2 regions of the Trinickia sp. NRRL B-1857 genome follow, and region 2 is predicted to be linked to the other one. Evidence: riboswitches for the same ligand, from Rfam matches in the RefSeq annotation. Region 2 holds a riboswitch; the other holds the start of a gene.
The links. A riboswitch is a leader RNA that binds a small molecule or an ion and turns the genes downstream of it on or off. The one in region 2 is predicted to bind glycine.

Region 1 (9,381 bases), on a different contig from region 2:
AAGACTGAGGCGAGGGGAAATCCCTTCAAACGCGTGGCGGATTCATCCGCTTGCCTTTCTTTTTGATCTCTCGCGATAGATCGCCCAGCGTCACCTTGCCGAGTTTCGCGAGCAATGCTTTTTCGGCTTCCTCAACGGTTGCCGAGAGATGAGCATTCACGGCTTGTTCGACCAAGCACTGCGGATCGTCCTCGGTCACTAAGCTCGAAAACAGCGCGGGCTCGCCCGCGCTGCGATAGACATCGAGCAACGTAATATCGTCGAGCGACACCGTCAGCACCCACCCGCCTCCATGTCCCTTTTCCGACTGGACGTAGCCGCTCTCGCGCAACCCCGAGAGCAGTCTGCGCACGACCACGGGATTGGTGCATAGCATCTCGGCCATCGCCTCGGAAGTCAACGGCCGCTCGGCATGCTCCATATGCAAGAGGGCATGCAGTAAGCGGGACAACCGGCTATCCGTTCTCATCTAAGCTGCTCTCTCTCGAAACATCACAAGTTGCATGATGATAACATCCGGCTTATCATGTAACTCGTCATGTTTCGTGAGATGCGCATTGCGCAGACCTCGCGCCCACCCCTTCATTCGGAAAAGCAGACATGCAAGAACAGTACGATGTGATCGTCGTCGGCGGCAGTTTCGCGGGTCTGTCGGCCGCGATGCAACTCGCGCGTGCGCGGCGCCGCGTGCAATTGATCGATGCGGGCAAGCCGCGCAACCGGTTCGCGTCTCACGCGCATGGGTTCTTCGGTCAAGACGGCGTGCCGCCGTCGGAGATCGTTGCCAGCGCGACCCGGCAATTGCTGAAATACCCCACGGTATCGCTAGTCAAGGGCGAGGCGAAGCGGGCGTACAGCGTGGCGGGAGGCTTTCGCGTCGAACTCGCCGATGGCGCCACTCAGGAAGCCCGCCGGTTGATCCTGGCCACGGGCATTCAAGACAAACTGCCGGAGGCGTTGCCGGGGCTAGCGGCGAGATGGGGCATCAGCGTATTGCACTGTCCTTACTGTCACGGCTACGAAGTGGGTGACCGTCGGCTCGGCGTGCTAGCCACGCATCCGAACTCGATTCATCAAGCGCTGTTGATCCCGGATTGGGGGCCGACAACCTGGTTCACGCAGGGAATCGTCGAACCGAGCGAGCAGGATGCGGCGCTACTGCAAGCTCGCGGCGTAACGATCGAATCGACGCCGGTGGCGGAGATACTAGGCGAAGCGCCCGCGATGAACGCGGTGCGCCTCGTCGACGGACGCGAAGTCCCTATCGATGCGCTTTTCGTCGGTGCGCGGACGGAGATGGCGAGCGACCTTGCCGGGCAACTCGGGTGTGCAATCGACGAGGGTCCGTTCGGGCAAGTGATTCGTGTCGACGAATGGAAAGAAACGAGCGTGCCCGGTGTCTTTGCGGCGGGAGATGTGTCCACGGCGATGACGAACGCCACGTTTGCCTCGGCGTCCGGTGTCATGGCGGGTGTTGCTGCGCATCGATCGCTGATCTTTCCGACTTAACGCCGAGCCGCCTCGATCGCGCCGCTCGGCGCGATCGTCAATGCTCCGTCTCCATCTGCGCTTGCGCATACCGCGAAGGCGGCACGCCGACATATCGTGCAAATGCGACGCTAAACGCGCTGGCGGAGCCGTAGCCGACACGCTGAGCCACTTGTGCGACGCTTCCTTCCTTCTGTATCAGCATCTTCCTAGCCATCGCCATGCGCCAAGCATGAAGATATTCCATCGGCGCCATGCCCACCGCGCGACTGAATCGATCGAAAAACGCCGAGCGCGAGAGCGCCGCTTGCTTCGCCAGTTGCGCGACCGTCCACGCTTGGGTGGGACGATCATGCATGCATCGGATCGCGACGGCCAGGCGTTCGTCGCCGAGCCCGCGCAACAGCCCGGGCGAAAGGGCGCCGCTGGAGGACGTTCGAAACGCCTCGATGAACAGCACTTCCAATAGCCGCGTCAAGATGACGTCACGCGCGGGCCGAGCCGATCGGAATTCGTCGACCACGAGCTGAACGAGCGTGGTGAGACGACGGTCGCCGCGCGTATGAACGAGCCCGGGAAGCAGCGACACCAACAGCCCAGCGTCCGGCGAACCGAAGATGCAATGGCCCACCAGCAACCGAACATCGGGTTTCACGCCTTGCGGGCCGAGGCTGAATTCGCCGTTCGGCAGAACGGTGGGCGGACTGTCGGCCGCCTCCGGCACCGGTGGCTCGAGACTCGACATCGTAAGCGTCGACGACGAGGGAATGAGCACGAAATCATCCGTTTGTAGCGCAATCGGAGGTTGGTCGCCGATGCGCAGCTTGCAGGCCCCTTCGAGAATGACGCAATAGAGCGGCTCCGGCGCGCGGTAGCGGCGGACGCGCCAGCGGCCCGCGCAGTTCACGACTTTCGAGACCGACGCACTGGGTTGGAGCAGTGCAACGATCTCGGAGAGCGGATCGACCATGAGTGGACTCTCGCGAATAAAACCTGGACGTTTGATTGTAGCGAATCCGGCCGCTTGAGCCTATCGTCTGCATACCGCTAACGATCGACAGGAGTCGCTCATTCATGAAGACCATTTTCATCACCGGCTGCTCGTCCGGTTTCGGCCTTGAAATCGCTCGCTACTTTCTCGCACGCGATTGGAGGGTGATCGCCACGATGCGAACGCCGCGCGAGGACGTGTTGCCACCTTCGGAGCATTTGCGCATTCTGCCGCTCGATGTGACGAACGCCGAGAGTATCCGCCTTGCGGTGGAGGCGGCAGGCCCCATCGATGTTCTCGTGAACAATGCGGGAATCGGCGTGCTCAATGCGCTGGAGGGCACCGCCATGGCGATCACGCGCGAAGTGTTCGACACGAACACGCTCGGAACGATTGCAGTAACCCAAGCCGTCTTGCCGCAATTCAGGCAGCGCAAGGCGGGGGTGGTCGTCAACGTCACGTCGAGCGTAACGCTAAGATCGCTGCCGTTGCTCTCCGTCTATACCGCGAGCAAGGCGGCCGTCAATGCGTTCACGGAATCGCTTGCGCTCGAACTCGAGCAGTTCAACGTGCGCGTGAATTTGGTGTTGCCCGGGCGCGCGCCCGATACGCGCTTCGCCGAAAACGGCCAGCCGCGGATGCGCGATGGATTCCCCGAACCGTACGCCGAGTTGGCGCAGAACATTTTCAAGCGTTGGGAGCAATCGACCGAGATTACGCACTCTGTCGACGTCGCCGAGGCCGTATGGCGTGCCGCGAACGATCCGTCGTCCCCGCTGCGCATCCCGGCCGGCGCGGACGCGGTTGCATTGTCGAAATAATGCGCTAACGCGGTACGCCGAACGCCGCGTGCAGCGCTTCGGCGCGCACGCGGCGCAAACCGGCTCTACCTGCGGCCCTTCTTCGGAATGAGCATCTGCGCCAATTCGTGCAGAAATTGAGCGGGCCCATGTGCATGTAGCGCCCGCCCACTGCTGTGCGCACCGTCGCCGCATCTCACGTTTGTGAGCGACGGCAACTTTGCGCGCCGGATGTTTGTCGTCGGCGTATTCGGCGGCGATGTTGATTTGCGGACAGCCGCGATAACCTGGGCGAGCGATCCGCTCTCCGATCCACTGAAGCTGTGGTTTGCTAGGCGGAAAGAGTTCGGCGAAGGGGGGCGTCGTGAGCCTGGGCGAGGTCTTCGACGCAGACGACGTCCTCTCGGTGCTCGATACGATCACGGTGACACGTCAGACCGTTGTGGAGCCGGCATTGCGTACGAAGGATTAAAAAACGCTTGCCGACTTTCTTGAGCGCGGCTAGTCTTAGCGCGTTCCACCAAGCTGCATGGAAGAGATCGTTCGCCTAGAACGACGCCGACGGAGCAACCGCCCCGGAAACTCTCAGGCAAAAGGACCGCGCAGCAGGAACATCTGGAGAGCGGCGCCATCTCGGCGCCCACCGAAGGGGAGCCCCGCGCGCCGTGCAGTCGCGCCTGGGGCGAAACTCTCAGGTACATGGACAGATGGGGCATCGGCGCCGGTTGCAATCGGCCGGCGATGCTCAACGAACGCTGGACCATGTCATGTCAAAAATTGCCGTCATCGGCGCCGGTATTACCGGCGTCACTACCGCCTATGCGCTCGCCCGGCGCGGCTGCCACGTCACCGTGCTCGAACGTCATCGCTATGCCGCGATGGAAACGTCGTTCGCGAACGGCGGGCAACTCTCCGCCAGCAATGCCGAGGTTTGGAATAGCCGCGCGACCGTGCTCAAAGGCCTGCGCTGGATGTTCAAGCGCGACGCGCCGCTGCTGATGAATCCGCGCCCCACGTGGCACAAATACAGTTGGATCGGCGAATTCTTGCGCCAGATTCCGGGTTACCGCGACAACACGATCGAGACGGTGCGCCTGGCGATCGCCGCCCGTGAGCACTTGTTCTCGATCGCTAAGCGCGAAGCGATCGAATTCGATCTCGAGCAACGCGGGATATTGCATTTCTATGCGACGCGCGGCGAATTCGAGTCCGCTTCGAAGGTCAATGCGATCTTGCGCGACGGCGGCTTGGCGCGCCGGGCCGTCACGCCCGACGAGATTCGTACGATCGAACCGACGCTGCGCGGCGATTTTTACGGCGGCTTTTTTACCGAATCCGACTCGACGGGGGATATTCACAAATTCACGCGCGGGTTGGCGCGTGCTTGCGAGCGGCTGGGCGTTCGATTTCGCTACGATGCGGCCGTGCAATCGATCGACGAGACGGGTGAAGGCCAAGTCTCGATCGCACTGCAATCCGATGGCCGTAGCGAGGTGGATCGATTCGATCGCGTCGTCGTTTGCGCAGGTATAGGCAGTCGCGCATTGGCGGCGCACGTGGGCGATCATGTGAACGTCTACCCGGTTAAGGGTTATTCGATCACTGTGTCGCTCGATGACCCGGCGAGCCGGGAGGCGGCGCCGTGGGTCAGCTTGCTCGACGACCGCGCGAAGATCGTGACGAGTCGCCTCGGCAGCGACAGGTTTCGCGTGGCGGGTACGGCCGAATTGAACGGCGAGAACCGCGACATTCGAGCGGATCGAATCGCGCCGCTCGTTCGGTGGGTGCGGGAGCATTTTCCCGAGGTGTCGACCGCGCGCGTCGTTCCATGGGCCGGGCTGCGGCCCATGTTGCCGAGCATGCTGCCGAGAGTCGGAAGAGGGCGGCGGCGTACCGTGTTCTACAACACGGGGCATGGACACTTAGGGTGGACGCTCTCCGCCGCCACGGCGGAAAGCGTCGCCGATCTCGTGGCGGGCGACCTGGCGTCGTCGCGTTTGCGAGTGAGCCAGGTCGGCACGCACAGCGTCGCTTGACCGGTCCGAGGCTAATCCCGAGCCGGGCCGTAGCCGCCACCGCCCGGCGTCTGGATGACGACGACGTCGTCCTGCCCGACCTGCATCCGATGCCGTGCGCCGAAGTGTTCGCGCGAGCCGTCCTTGCGTTCGATCCAATTGACCCCGATCGCGCCGGGTGCGCCGCCGTTCAACCCGAACGGCGGCACGAGACGGCGGTTGGCGAGCATGACGGCCGTCATGGGTTCGAGAAAGCGCACGCGCCTTTCGGTCCCGTCGCCGCCGCGATGACGTCCGTCGCCGCCGCTTCCGAGCCGGACGCTAAACGCGTCGAGCCGCACCGGAAAGCGCCACTCGAGCACTTCGGGATCGGTCAGACGCGAGTTCGTCATATGCGTCTGTACGGCGCTGCATCCGTCGAACGTAGGCCCGGCGCCGGATCCGCCGCATATCGTTTCGTAATACTGAAGGCTGTCGTTGCCGAACGTGAAATTGTTCATCGTTCCCTGCGCGCCGGCCAGCACGCCGAGCGCGCCGTAGAGCGCATCGGTCACGACTTGCGACGTTTCCACGTTGCCAGCGACGACTGCGGCCGGATAGCGCGGATTGAGCATCGAGCCCTCGGGAATCCGAATGTCGAGCGGCTTCAAGCAGCCGGCGTTCAGCGGAATATCCTCGTCCACGAGCGTGCGGAACACGTACAGCACGGCCGCCTTGCAAATCGCCGACGGCGCGTTGAAGTTATTCGGTTGCTGCTCGCTCGTGCCGGCGAAGTCGATGACGGCGGAGCGCCGGGCATGGTCGATCGAGACGCTGACGACGATCTTCGCCCCGTCGTCGAACGCATATTCGAAGCGTCCGTCCTTGAGCACGGACAGCGTGCGTCGCACGACTTCCTCGGCGTTGTCCTGAACATGCTGCATGTAAGCCTGCACGGTACCGACGCCGAATTGTCCGCACATGCGCTCGAGTTCCTGCGCCCCTTTCGTGCAGGCAGCCACTTGCGCGCGCAGATCGGCCAGATTTTGTTCGACATTGCGCACGGGCCAGCGACCCGATAGCAGCTTATCGCGCAGGCGCCCCTCGAGAAAACGGCCCTCGGCGACGAGCTGAACGTTATCGAGCAGCACGCCTTCTTCGTCGACGTGGACCGAATCGGGCGGCATCGATCCCGGCGTTACGCCGCCGATGTCGGCGTGGTGCCCGCGTGCCGCCACGTAGAACATCGGCTCGCCGGAGCCGGATGCGAATACCGGCATGATGACCGTCACGTCGGGCAAGTGCGTGCCGCCCGCATAGGGCGCGTTCAACGCAAACGCGTCGCCGGGCCGCATCGTTCCCATGCGGCGTTCGATCACCGTGCGCACGCTTTCGCCCATCGAGCCGAGGTGAACGGGCATATGCGGCGCGTTGGCGATCAAATTGCCGTCCGCATCGAACAAGGCGCACGAGAAATCGAGCCGCTCCTTGATGTTGACCGAGTATGACGTGTTCGCGAGCGTCACGCCCATTTGCTCGGCGATCGACATAAACAAGTTGTTGAACACTTCGAGCAGCACCGGATCGGCCTGGGTGCCGGCCGCATGGCGCGCCTCCAGCGGCACCGTGCGTTCCACGACCAGATGATTGTGATCCGTTACCGCCAGCTGCCATCCGGGCTCCACGATCGTCGTGCCCGTGCGCTCCTTGACGATCGCGGGACCGTCGATCCGTGCGCCCGGCGCCATCGCGTCGCGATCGTAGACCGGCGCCTCGCGCCATTGGCCGCCGGTGAAGAGGCGTGTCGACACGACGGGGGCCGGTTGAGCCGAAGCGTCCTCGGCGAGCGGCCATTGCTCGTCGCGGGCTTGTCGCGTGCAGCCGATGGCTTCGACGGCCACGGCTTCGACGATCAAAGCGCGATTGGGCATGAGAAAGCCGTAGCGGGTCCGATAGACCTTTTCGAACTGCGCGACGACGATCGCGGCGTCGTCGTCGAAATCGACTTCGAGCGCGGTATCGGTGCCGTCGTATTTGACGTGCAGCGTGTGGCGCAGACTGATCCGGCTATCGTCGATCCGTTGGGCGGCCACTTCGCCGCGCGCGGCTTGCGCAAGCTCACCGAAGGCGGCATGGCAAGCCGCGAGCGCGGGGTTGTCGAGCGGCACTTCCAGCGCGCGTTGCTTGAGCGCGCGGACGTCGGCCAGGCCCATGCCGTAGGCCGACAGCACGCCGGCAAGCGGATGAATGAAGACGCGCGTCATGCCGAGCGCGTCGGCCACGAGGCAGGCATGTTGGCCGCCCGCGCCGCCGAAGCAGGCCAGCGTATATTGCGTGACGTCATAGCCGCGCTGCACCGAAATTTGTTTGATCGCGTTGGCCATGTTCTCGACCGCGATCTTCAAGAACCCTTCGGCGACTTCCTCGGGCGTCCGCTCGATCCCCGTCGATGCCGAAACGGTACCGGCCAACTCGGCAAAGCGTTGGCGCACGATCGCATCGTCGAGCGGTTCGTCGCCTTGCGGGCCGAACACTTTCGGAAACCATTGCGGATCGAGCTTGCCCGTCATGACGTTGCAATCGGTCACGGTCAGCGGGCCGCCACGCCGGTAGGCCGCAGGCCCCGGGTTCGCGCCGGCACTCTCGGGACCGACTCGGAAACGCGCCCCGTCGAAGCTGCAAATCGAGCCGCCGCCGGCCGCGACGGTGTGGATTTTCATCATCGGGGCGCGAATGCGCACGCCCGCGACTTCCGTGACGAAGTCTCGCTCGTATTCTCCCGCGTAGTGGGTGACGTCGGTCGAGGTACCGCCCATATCGAAGCCGATGATGCGGTCGAAGCCCGCGAGCGCGGCCACTTGCGCGGCACCGACGATGCCGCCGGCGGGTCCCGATAGGATCGCGTCCTTGCCTTGAAAACGATGCGCATCGGTCAAGCCGCCGTTGCTCTGCATGAATTGCAGCGGGACAGGGCCCAGTTCGCTTTCCACTTGACGCACGTAATGGCGCAATACGGGCGATAGATAGGCGTCGACGACGGTCGTATCGCCGCGCGAGACGAGCTTCATCAGCGGGCTGACTTCGTGGCTCACCGAGATTTGCGTGAAGCCGATTTCCTGCGCGATCGCTTTGAGCCTGCGTTCGTGCTCGGGATGACGATAAGCGTGCAGCAAGACGATGGCGCATGACCGGATCCCTTCGTCATAGGCCTGACGAAGCGACGTGCGCGCGCTAGCCTCGTCGAGTTCGTGCACGAGCTCGCCCCTTGCGCCGATGCGCTCGTCGATCTCGACGACGCGCTCGTAGAGCAGCGTGGGCAGCTCGATGTTGCGGACGAACAGCTTAGGCCGATTTTGATAGGCGATGCGCAGCGCATCGGCGAAGCCCTTCGTGATCGCGAGTACGGTGCGCTCGCCCTTGCGCTCGAGCAGCGCATTCGTCGCGACGGTTGTCCCCATGCGCACGCATTCGATCAGCTCCGCCGGCACGGGTGAGCCGTGCGGCACGCCGAGCAACTCGCGAATGCCTTGCACGGCCGAGTCGCGATAGCGTTCGGGGTTTTCCGAGAGGACCTTGTGCGTGACGAGCATCCCGTCGGGGCGTCGTGCGACGATGTCCGTGAACGTACCTCCCCGGTCGATCCAAAATTGCCATCGTTCGGAGTCCGAAATAATTTGCTGTGTGTCGTGCTTCATGTCTTCGTACATCATGGTCTGGATAATGGGGGCGATCGAGGCTTAGTGCTTGAGCTGAGCACCGCGCGTTTCCGGCAGCGTGAGGGCGGCGAGGATGACGACGCCGTAAGCGCAAGCGGCGAAGGTGCCGATGGCGGCGCCAAGCGCCATCTTTTGCGCGACGTAGCCGATGAGGAACGGGAAGGCTGCGCCTACGGCACGGCCGAAGTTGTAGCAGAAGCCCTGGCCGGATCCACGCACGCGGGTGGGGAAGAGTTCCGACATGAAGGCGCCCATCCCCGAAAAAATGCCCGAAGCGAAAAAGCCTAGGGGGAATCCGAGAATAAGTAACAGCGTGTTGTCGAGCGTCACGTGCGTATAGGCGAGCGCGATGATCATCGATGCGAGGGCGTAGACGATGAAGGCCAGTTTCC
Region 2 (9,381 bases):
ACGGCTACTTCAACCTGACGGCGCAAGCGGGAGCCGACATCAAAGGTCACGTGCTCTCGATCGACGCCGATGCTTTCTTCGAGGTCGACCCCACGTTGATTCCGATCCGGCAAGTCGCCGTGGCGGGCAACGCGTTCGACTTTCGCGAGGCGGCGCCGATCGGGGCGCGGCTCGAGTGGCCGCATGAGCAGCTTTCGCTCGCGCGCGGTTTCGATCATTGCTATGTGCTGCGCGAGCCGCAAGGCTTGGGAGAGCGGGCCGTGCGCGAGGTGGCGCGGCTATACGATCCCGCAAGCGGGCGCGAAATGACGGTATCGACCGATCAGCGCGGCTTGCAGTTCTACACGGGCAATTACCTCGAGGGTGTCCCGGGACGTCATGCTCGCACTTATGCGCGCTACGCGGGCCTTTGCCTCGAGGCCGGCGGTTTTCCGAACCAAATCAATATGGCCGATCGCGAGGACGTCATCTCGCGACCCGAAAAACCGTATCGCCAGGTGACGCGGTATCGCGTCGGCGTCCTCGACTGACGGGCCATGCCCCGGCGGCACTGCGGCTACGAGACGCACACATACCGGCAGACTTCATGGTCCGTGCGTACGCCGGGATGCTCGCGCGTGGCCTGCCAAAGCGGCGAGGCGCCGACATTGCCGTCGTGTCCATGATGACCGCGCGCGGCGGCGCGGCGGTGCGCTTGGGCATCGGTCCAACGGGCGAAGTTCAACACGTGGGCTTCGTCGCGCGTGGCGAAGAAATTCGCTGAGATGAGACCGTCGGGCGGCTCGGCATCGCCGTTCAGGGCGAGCGTCACCCTATCGATCCAACTCGCTTGGATGATGGCGCTGGGCTTTTCGAGCGATTGCCGCACCACGACGAGGCATTCTCCGGGGCCGCTGCGCCCGGAACTCCACCCGCCGGCCGGCACGGCCACATCGACCCAGTGTGCGACGGCCTGCGCGGCCAGCGGTTCGATGGCGCGGGCAATGGCGTCGACGACGGTGCGCTCGGCCGCCTCGAAGCGACTGACGCGCCAAGCGGCGACGAAAAGTAGGGCGTTGGCGTCCGTATCTCGGTAGACATCGGCCAGTGTTCCGGTCGGCACGGTGCGGGCATGTTCGATCAACGAGGGCATCGCGCGCTCGAGCGCCTCGCGCGATGCGAAAACGACGCGGCCTGCGGCGAGCAGGCGGATATCCGGGTCAATAGGGTTGAAGCGGTTCGACAGGGGCGACATGAGCTTTTTCCTCCTCCGTTGCATTACGTTACCGCGTCTTGGCGATGCCTGCCGTACACATCGCTCGCTTTCGTTGACCGGCCCTCATTTGACAACCCTGTAACGCTCGCGTAAATTTCGCGCACGCGTCGGGAGAGCGCGCTCGCGGTAGGGTTTTTAGGCCCGCCGGGACGCCGCCGAAGGGGCACACCCACAAACTCTCAGGCAAAAGGACCGACCGCGTCGAAAGACCTGTTCGCACAGGTGTTTTCGCACTCTGGAGAGTGGCGGTAGTTCGTGGCGGCGCACCGGAAAAGACCGGCCCTTGCGCGCCTGAGCAAGCCGCCCACCGAAGGGGCGCGCGTCGAGCGGGATACGGAAATACGTCCCCGCCGGCGCAATCTCTCAGGTACCGAGGACAGAGGGGGCATGCATCGCATTCGTCGCAGGCATTTGAGCCCGCGCGCGTCGACTGGCATGGCCCTTTTTGTTTTCGCGAAACCTATGCGCGCCGAGGCTCCCATGACCGAACTGAAACAGACTCCCCTGAATGCCGCTCACCGTGCGCTGAATGCGCGCATGGTCGATTTCGGCGGCTGGGACATGCCCGTCAATTACGGCTCGCAGATCGACGAACACCACGCCGTGCGTACCGACGCGGGCATGTTCGACGTGTCCCATATGTGTGCGGTCGATGTCGCGGGCGCGCAGGCGCGTGCCTTCTTCGAATGCGCGATCGCCAACAACGTCGGTAAGCTCCAGACGCCGGGCCGTGCCCTGTATTCGTGCATGCTCAACGAAGACGGCGGCGTCATCGACGATTTGATCGTCTACTTTTTCTCCGACGATTTTTTCCGCGTCGTCGTCAATGCCGGCACGGCCGATAAAGATATCGCCTGGTTCAACGCGTTGAACGCCGAGCGCGGCTTCGGCCTGTCGATCACGCCCCGGCGCGATTTGGCGATCGTGGCCGTTCAGGGTCCGAACGCTCGCGCCAAGGTTTGGCAAGTGCTGCCGTCGGTACGCGAAGCGACCGAGCCGCTCAAGCCGTTCAACGCCGCGCGCGTCGACGCGGCGCCCTACGGCGAACTGACCCTGGCGCGCACGGGCTACACCGGTGAGGACGGCTTCGAGATCATCGTGCCGGCCGCCCACGTCGTCGCGCTGTGGCAAGCGCTGGCGGGCGCGGGCGTGCGGCCCTGCGGGCTCGGCGCGCGCGATACGCTTCGCCTCGAAGCCGGCATGAATTTGTATGGCCAAGACATGGACGAAAAGGTCTCGCCGCTCGACGCCGGGCTGGCCTGGACCGTCGACCTGAGCGCGCCGCGCGCGTTCGTCGGCCGCGCCGCGCTGGAGCGCGACGGGGCGCGTCAAGAATTCGTCGGGCTCATCCTACAAAAAGAGAACGGCAAGGCAGGCGGCGTGCTGCGCGCGCATCAGAAAGTCGTGACGCCGCACGGCGACGGCGAAATCACGAGCGGCACGTTCTCGCCGACGATGCAAGAATCGATCGCATTTGCGCGCGTGCCGAAAGGCGTGCGTCCGGGCGATGTCGTGCAAGTCCAAATCCGGGACAAAGCGTTGCCCGCAAGCGTGGTAAAACTGCCGTTCGTGCGAGGCGGCAAGGTGCTCGTCGCCTAAGGGGCGGCCCGCGCGCGAAGCTGAAAACCTTATCGATCCCATTCCAACGCATCCACCCAATCACTAGGAGTCCCAAATGAGCAACGTTCCGGCCGAGCTGAAATACACCGACGAACACGAGTGGATCAGAGCCGAAGCCGACGGCACCGTGGCGGTGGGGATCACCGATCACGCGCAAGCGACGCTCGGCGACATCGTCTTTCTCGAATTGCCCGAAGTCGGCAAGGAAATCAAAGCCGGCGATGCAGTCGGCGTCGTCGAATCGGTCAAAGCCGCATCGGACATCTACGCCCCCGTGACGGGCGAGATCGTTGCCGTCAACGACGAGATCGTCGACTCGCCCGAGGAAGTCAACGGGGACGCCTACGGCAGCTGGCTGTTCAAGGTGAAGCTCGCGGACGCGGCCTCGGTCGATAGCCTGCTCGACGCTGCCGCCTACGAAAAGCTTATCGGCTGACCCTTCCCCTTCGTTTTTGCCGCGCGGCGGTTCGGCGCGTTTGACGCCGAACCGCCGCGCACCACAAGCCGCCTTATCATGAAACTCGAACACCCGGATCGTCTGATGAACCGCTCCCCTCTCTCGCTTGCCGCGCTCGAAGTGCACGACGCCTTCGCCGAGCGGCACATCGGCCCGGACGGCGCCGACCAGCACAAGATGCTGGAGGTGCTCGGTTTCGAGTCGCGCGCCGCGTTGATCGACGCGGTGATCCCGAGTGCGATCCGTCGCACCGATCCGCTGCCGCTCGGCCCGTTCGCCGAGCCGCGCAGCGAGGCCGAGGCGCTTGCGCGCCTGCGCGAACTCGCGGACAAGAACGAGGTGTTCCGTTCCTATATCGGGCAGGGCTACTACAACACGCATACGCCGGCCGTGATCCTGCGTAACGTGCTCGAGAATCCGGCCTGGTACACGGCCTACACGCCCTATCAGCCGGAAATCTCGCAGGGCCGGCTCGAGGCGCTGCTCAACTTTCAGCAGATGATCGGCGATCTGACCGGTCTCGGCATCGCGAATGCGTCGCTGCTCGACGAAGCGACGGCGGCCGCCGAAGCCATGACGCTGCTGCAACGCTCGAGCAAGTCGAAATCGACCGTGTTCTACGTCGCCGACGACGTGCTGCCGCAAACGATCGAAGTCGTGCGCACGCGCGCCGAGCCGATCGGCATCGACGTGCGCGTCGGTCCGGCCGATGACGCGGCGAGCGCTGGGGCGTTCGGCGTGCTGCTCCAATATCCGGGCGCGAACGGCGACGTGCGCGACTATCGCGCGCTGGCCGAAGCCGTTCATGCGGCGGGCGGCCACGTCGTCGTCGCGGCCGATCTGCTCTCGCTCACGCTGCTCACGCCGCCGGGCGAATGGGGCGCCGACGTGGCCGTGGGCACGTCGCAGCGTTTCGGCGTGCCGGTGGGTTTCGGCGGCCCGCACGCGGCCTACATGGCCGTGCGCGACGAATTCAAGCGGCAAATGCCGGGGCGCCTCGTCGGCGTGACCATCGACGCCCAAGGCAAGAGCGCGCTGCGCCTCGCGCTGCAAACGCGCGAGCAGCACATTCGCCGCGAAAAAGCCACGTCCAATGTCTGCACGGCGCAAGCGCTGCTCGCGATCATGGCGAGCATGTATGCCGTCTATCATGGCCCGCAAGGCTTGAAGACGATCGCACAGCGCGTGCATCGCGTCGCCGCGCTGCTTGCAGCGGGGGTGAAGCAACTCGGTTACACGCTCGTCAACGACACGTTCTTCGATACGCTGACGATCGAGACGGGCGCGCGCACGGCGGCCGTCCATGACGCCGCGAAGCGGATGCGAATCAATCTGCGCCGCGTGAGCGATACGCGCATCGGCGTTTCGGTGGATGAAACGACGAAGCGCGCCGACCTCGCCGATCTGCTCGCCTTGTTCGCGAACGCAGCCGGCGCGATCGACGTGCCGCACGTCGATGCACTCGACACGGCGCTTACGCGTGCCGAAGAGCAAGGGCTAAGCGGTGCGTCGCTGCCGCCGTCGCTCGCACGCACGAGCGCTTATCTCACGCACCACGTTTTCAATCGTCACCATTCGGAGACGGAAATGCTGCGCTATCTGCGCAGCCTCGCCGATAAGGACCTCGCGCTCGATCGCTCGATGATCCCGCTCGGTTCGTGCACGATGAAACTGAACGCGACCTCGGAAATGCTGCCGGTCACCTGGCCCGAGTTTTCGCAGATCCATCCGTTCGCCCCGGCAGAGCAGACGGTCGGCTATCGCGAGATGATCGACCAACTCGAACAGATGCTCGTGGCGGCGACAGGCTACGCGGCGGTCTCGCTGCAACCGAACGCGGGCTCGCAAGGCGAATACGCTGGGCTGCTCATCATCCACGCCTATCACGCATCGCGCGGCGAAGGCCACCGCGACGTCTGCCTGATTCCGGCATCGGCGCACGGCACGAACCCGGCGTCGGCCCAGATGGCGGGTATGAAGGTCGTCGTGGTCGGCTGCGACGAGCAAGGCAACGTCGACATCGAAGACTTGAAGGCGAAGGCGGCCGAGCATGCGGCCAAGTTGGCCGCGATCATGATCACCTATCCGTCCACGCACGGCGTCTTCGAAGCCAACGTGCGCGAAATCTGCGAGATCGTGCACGCGGCCGGCGGCCAGGTGTACGTGGACGGCGCGAACATGAACGCGATGGTCGGCCTCACGGCGCCGGGGCAATTCGGCGGCGACGTGTCGCATTTGAATTTGCACAAGACGTTCTGCATCCCGCACGGCGGCGGCGGCCCGGGCGTAGGTCCGGTTGCGGTCGGCCCCCATTTGGCGCAATTCCTGCCGAACCAGACGTCCACGGGTTATCGCCGCGCCGACAGCGGCATCGGCGCCGTCTCGGCGGCCCCGTACGGCTCGGCTTCGATTCTGCCGATTTCGTGGATGTATATCGCCATGATGGGAGCGAAGAATCTGACGGCGGCCACGGAGGTCGCGATCCTCAACGCGAACTACGTGGCCAAGCGTTTGGCGCCGCACTATCCGGTGCTCTACTCGGGCCCCGGCGGGTTGGTCGCGCACGAATGCATTCTCGATTTGCGTCCGATCAAGGACGCGAGCGGCATCACCGTGGACGACGTCGCCAAGCGTCTGGCCGACTACGGCTTCCACGCGCCGACGATGAGCTTCCCGGTGCCGGGCACGCTGATGGTCGAGCCGACCGAATCGGAATCGAAAGAGGAACTCGATCGTTTCATCGAAGCGATGATTGCGATTCGCGAGGAGATCCGCGCCGTCGAAGACGGCCGCGCCGATCGCGAGGACAATCCGCTCAAGCATGCGCCGCATACGGCGGCGGTCGTGACGGCGAACGAATGGCCGCATGCGTACTCGCGCGAGAGCGCCGCGTACCCGTTGCCCTCGCTCGCCCAGCGTAAGTACTGGCCGCCCGTCGGCCGCGCGGACAACGCCTATGGCGACCGCAATTTGTTCTGCTCCTGCGTGCCTGTCGCCGACTACGCCTAACGGTGCAGCCGTGAGCCCCACGGCGCGAGCCGTCGGCGCGACGACGAACGATCGCAGCCCTTGCCGCGCCTCGGCGTGTGCTTGGGCGCGTCGTTCGTCGCGAATCCCGGTACCATCTCATCCCGCGACCAAGCCAACGAAGGAGCGACCGATGGGGCAAAAGGTGCCGACAGCGATGGCATGTCTGCCGAGCGTGCAACGAACAGCATTGAGTGTGCGTCGCCGCGAACGGACGGAGCCGGTGGGTGAACATGGCCCGACGCTCGTCAAGCCGCGGCCGGGCGGTGCGTCGTTCGCGGCCTGGCTGATCGCGTGCGCGGGCGTGCTCGCGCCGCTGCACGCCGCGCGTGCGGCGATGAACTTTTGCGCGGCGCCGGCCATGCAAACGAGCGAGCGCACGAGCGCCGCGCCGGCCGTGCAAGCGTTGATGAAGAGCGTGGCAGCACGGCTGAACGATCAGCCGAAGCCGCTTGCCCGTCTCCATACCGAAGGCACGCTGCCGCACGAAGGGATTTACGATCAGAGCGTCGAAGCGGAGAAAGAGCTCGAGCTCATGCGCGATGCGGCGCTCGTTTGGCGAGCGGGCGGCGACGAGCGGTATCTGCGCCTCGTCGATCGTTTCTTGCTGGCGTGGGCCACGACCTATCAGCCGAGTTTCAATCCGATCGACGAAACGCATTTCGATTCGATGATCCTGGCTTACGACTTGACCGCGAGCGCATTGCCCGTGAAAACGCGCAACGCGACGGCCGCGTTCATCGCGAAGCTCGCGAATGGGTATGTCGCGCAAGTCGATGCACAACCTCGGCCTTTAAGCGGGACTTATCGCAACAATTGGCAGAGTCATCGCGTCAAGCTGATCGCGATGGCGGCTTTCACGCTCGACGATCGCAAGCTGATCAACACGGCGCAGCGGCTCTTCGTCGAGCAGATCGGTACGAACATTGCGCCCGACGGCGCGACGGTGGATTTTGCCGAGCGCGATGCGCTGCATTACGTGGCCTACGACTTGCAGCCGCTTGTGGAGGCGGCACTATCGGCGCGGCGTCACAACCGCAATTGGCTCGCGCTGCGCGCGCCGAACGGCGCGACGCTTGCGCAAGCGCTCGATTGGCTCGTCCCTTACGCACTCGGCCAGAAATCGCACGAGGAATTCGTTCATTCGAATGTGCCTTTCGACGCCAAGCGGCGCCAGGCGGGCTTGCCGGGCTACTCGGGCGAATGGGACCCGAAGAGTTCGGCGCAATTGTTTCATCTTGCCGCGCGGCTGTCCGGCCGCTACGCGGGCGTCGCGCAGCGCATCGCGCCGATGCCGCCCGCCTGGCTGTCGGTCTGTCTGCCGTTGCCGGCGAGATAACGAATCCGCGCGCCGTGCCGGGAGCCGGGCTTGCCGCGTCTTGAGCGGTGCAACCGGCGCTTCGGGCGGGCGCGCATACTTATCAACCCGGGGCGCGTACATCGCCCCGATTAGTGTGTGGAGCAACAATGGCTGTTAGCGTTTTCGACCTCTTCAAAATCGGCATCGGCCCTTCGAGCTCGCATACGGTCGGGCCGATGCGCGCCGCGCTGCTGTTCGTGCAGGGGCTCGAACGCGACGGCTTGCTTGCCCAGTGCGCCTCGGTCAAGGTGGAGCTGTACGGTTCGCTCGGCGCGACGGGCAAGGGCCACGGGACGGATCGCGGCGTCATGCTGGGTCTGATCGGCGATGCGCCCGATACGGTCGATCCGTCGACGATCGCGGCACGGCTCGATGCCGTTCAGAAGTCGCGCCGGCTCGCCCTTCACGGCACACATGAAATCGGCTTCGTACCGAAGGAGCAGATCGCCTTTTATCGGCAGGCGCTGCCCGAGCATCCGAACGGGATGAAGCTGCGCGCGGCGGACGTGGCCGGCGCGGTGCTGCGCGAGGCGACGTATCTGTCGGTCGGCGGCGGTTTCGTCGTGACGGCCGGCGCGCCCAACACGAAGGTGCTGCAAGCGGCCGATCAACGCGCGCATCCGTTCAGCACCGGCAACGAACTGCTCGCCATGTGCGCATCGACAGGCAAGTCGATCGCGCAACTCATGTGGGACAACGAGCGCGTATGGCATACCGAAGCGCAAACGCGCGAAGGCTTGCTGAAGATTTGGGACGTGATGCAATCGTGCGTGGCGCGCGGTTGCGGGATCGGCAATGCCGATGCCGACGAGACGCTGCCCGGACCGTTCCAAGTCAAGCGCCGTGCGCCGCAGCTCTATCGCGCGCTCTCGGGTAATCCTGAGCAGGCGTTGCGCGATCCGTTGTCGATGGTCGATTGGATCAATCTGTACGCGATCGCCGTCAACGAGGAGAACGCGGCGGGCGGGCGTGTGGTTACGGCGCCGACGAACGGCGCGGCCGGTATCGTGCCGGCCGTTTTGCACTATTACACGCGCTTCGTCCCTGGGGCGAACGAGCAAGGCGTCATCGACTTCTTGATGACGGCCGCCGCGATCGGCATCCTCTACAAGTTGAACGCGTCGATCTCCGGCGCCGAAGTGGGCTGTCAGGGCGAGGTGGGCGTGGCCTGCTCGATGGCGGCCGGCGCTTTGGCCGCGGTCATGGGCGGCACGCCGAAGCAAGTCGAGAACGCGGCCGAGATCGGCATGGAGCACAACCTCGGGCTCACGTGCGATCCGGTGGGCGGCATGGTGCAGATTCCGTGCATCGAGCGCAACGCGATGGCGGCGGTCAAGGCCGTCAACGCCGCGCGTATGGCGCTGCGCGGCGACGGCAGCCACTACGTATCGCTCGATTCGGTCATCAAGACGATGCGCGAGACGGGCGCCGATATGAAAACCAAGTACAAAGAGACCTCGCGCGGTGGGCTCGCCGTCAATATCGTCGAGTGCTGAGTTCGGCGGCTCGGCTGGTGGCGGAAATCGCCTTCGGCCGATCGGCCTATCGTCGTTCCGCGTCCCTTTCTGGCTGTTCGGCCTCCGCATTCCCGCAGTGACAGCCCCGTCACGTCAGGCGTAAGCTGTCGGCGCCGTCTCTCGCGATTCGCTTGTCAGTCGTTCC

Region 1: another riboswitch for glycine. It lies ahead of AB1286_RS23720 (D-amino acid dehydrogenase); the one in region 2 lies ahead of gcvT (glycine cleavage system aminomethyltransferase GcvT).

What each region holds. Positions count from the first base shown of each region.
Region 1 covers NZ_JBFLUK010000011.1:582,882-592,262, forward strand. Annotated here, with positions in the region: gene AB1286_RS23695 (YceH family protein) at 1-8, shown strand, start outside; gene AB1286_RS23700 (RrF2 family transcriptional regulator) at 26-469, opposite strand; gene AB1286_RS23705 (NAD(P)/FAD-dependent oxidoreductase) at 601-1,509, shown strand; gene AB1286_RS23710 (AraC family transcriptional regulator) at 1,547-2,458, opposite strand; gene AB1286_RS23715 (SDR family oxidoreductase) at 2,563-3,300, shown strand; glycine riboswitch at 3,800-3,890, shown strand; gene AB1286_RS23720 (D-amino acid dehydrogenase) at 3,987-5,315, shown strand; gene AB1286_RS23725 (hydantoinase B/oxoprolinase family protein) at 5,327-8,968, opposite strand; gene AB1286_RS23730 (MFS transporter) at 9,011-9,381, opposite strand, start outside.
Region 2 covers NZ_JBFLUK010000001.1:2,662,085-2,671,465, forward strand. Annotated here, with positions in the region: gene AB1286_RS11870 (aldose epimerase family protein) at 1-530, shown strand, start outside; gene AB1286_RS11875 (hypothetical protein) at 557-1,234, opposite strand; glycine riboswitch at 1,354-1,460, shown strand; glycine riboswitch at 1,481-1,645, shown strand; gene gcvT (glycine cleavage system aminomethyltransferase GcvT) at 1,736-2,854, shown strand; gene gcvH (glycine cleavage system protein GcvH) at 2,931-3,311, shown strand; gene gcvP (aminomethyl-transferring glycine dehydrogenase) at 3,390-6,341, shown strand; gene AB1286_RS11895 (alginate lyase family protein) at 6,697-7,698, shown strand; gene AB1286_RS11900 (L-serine ammonia-lyase) at 7,827-9,215, shown strand.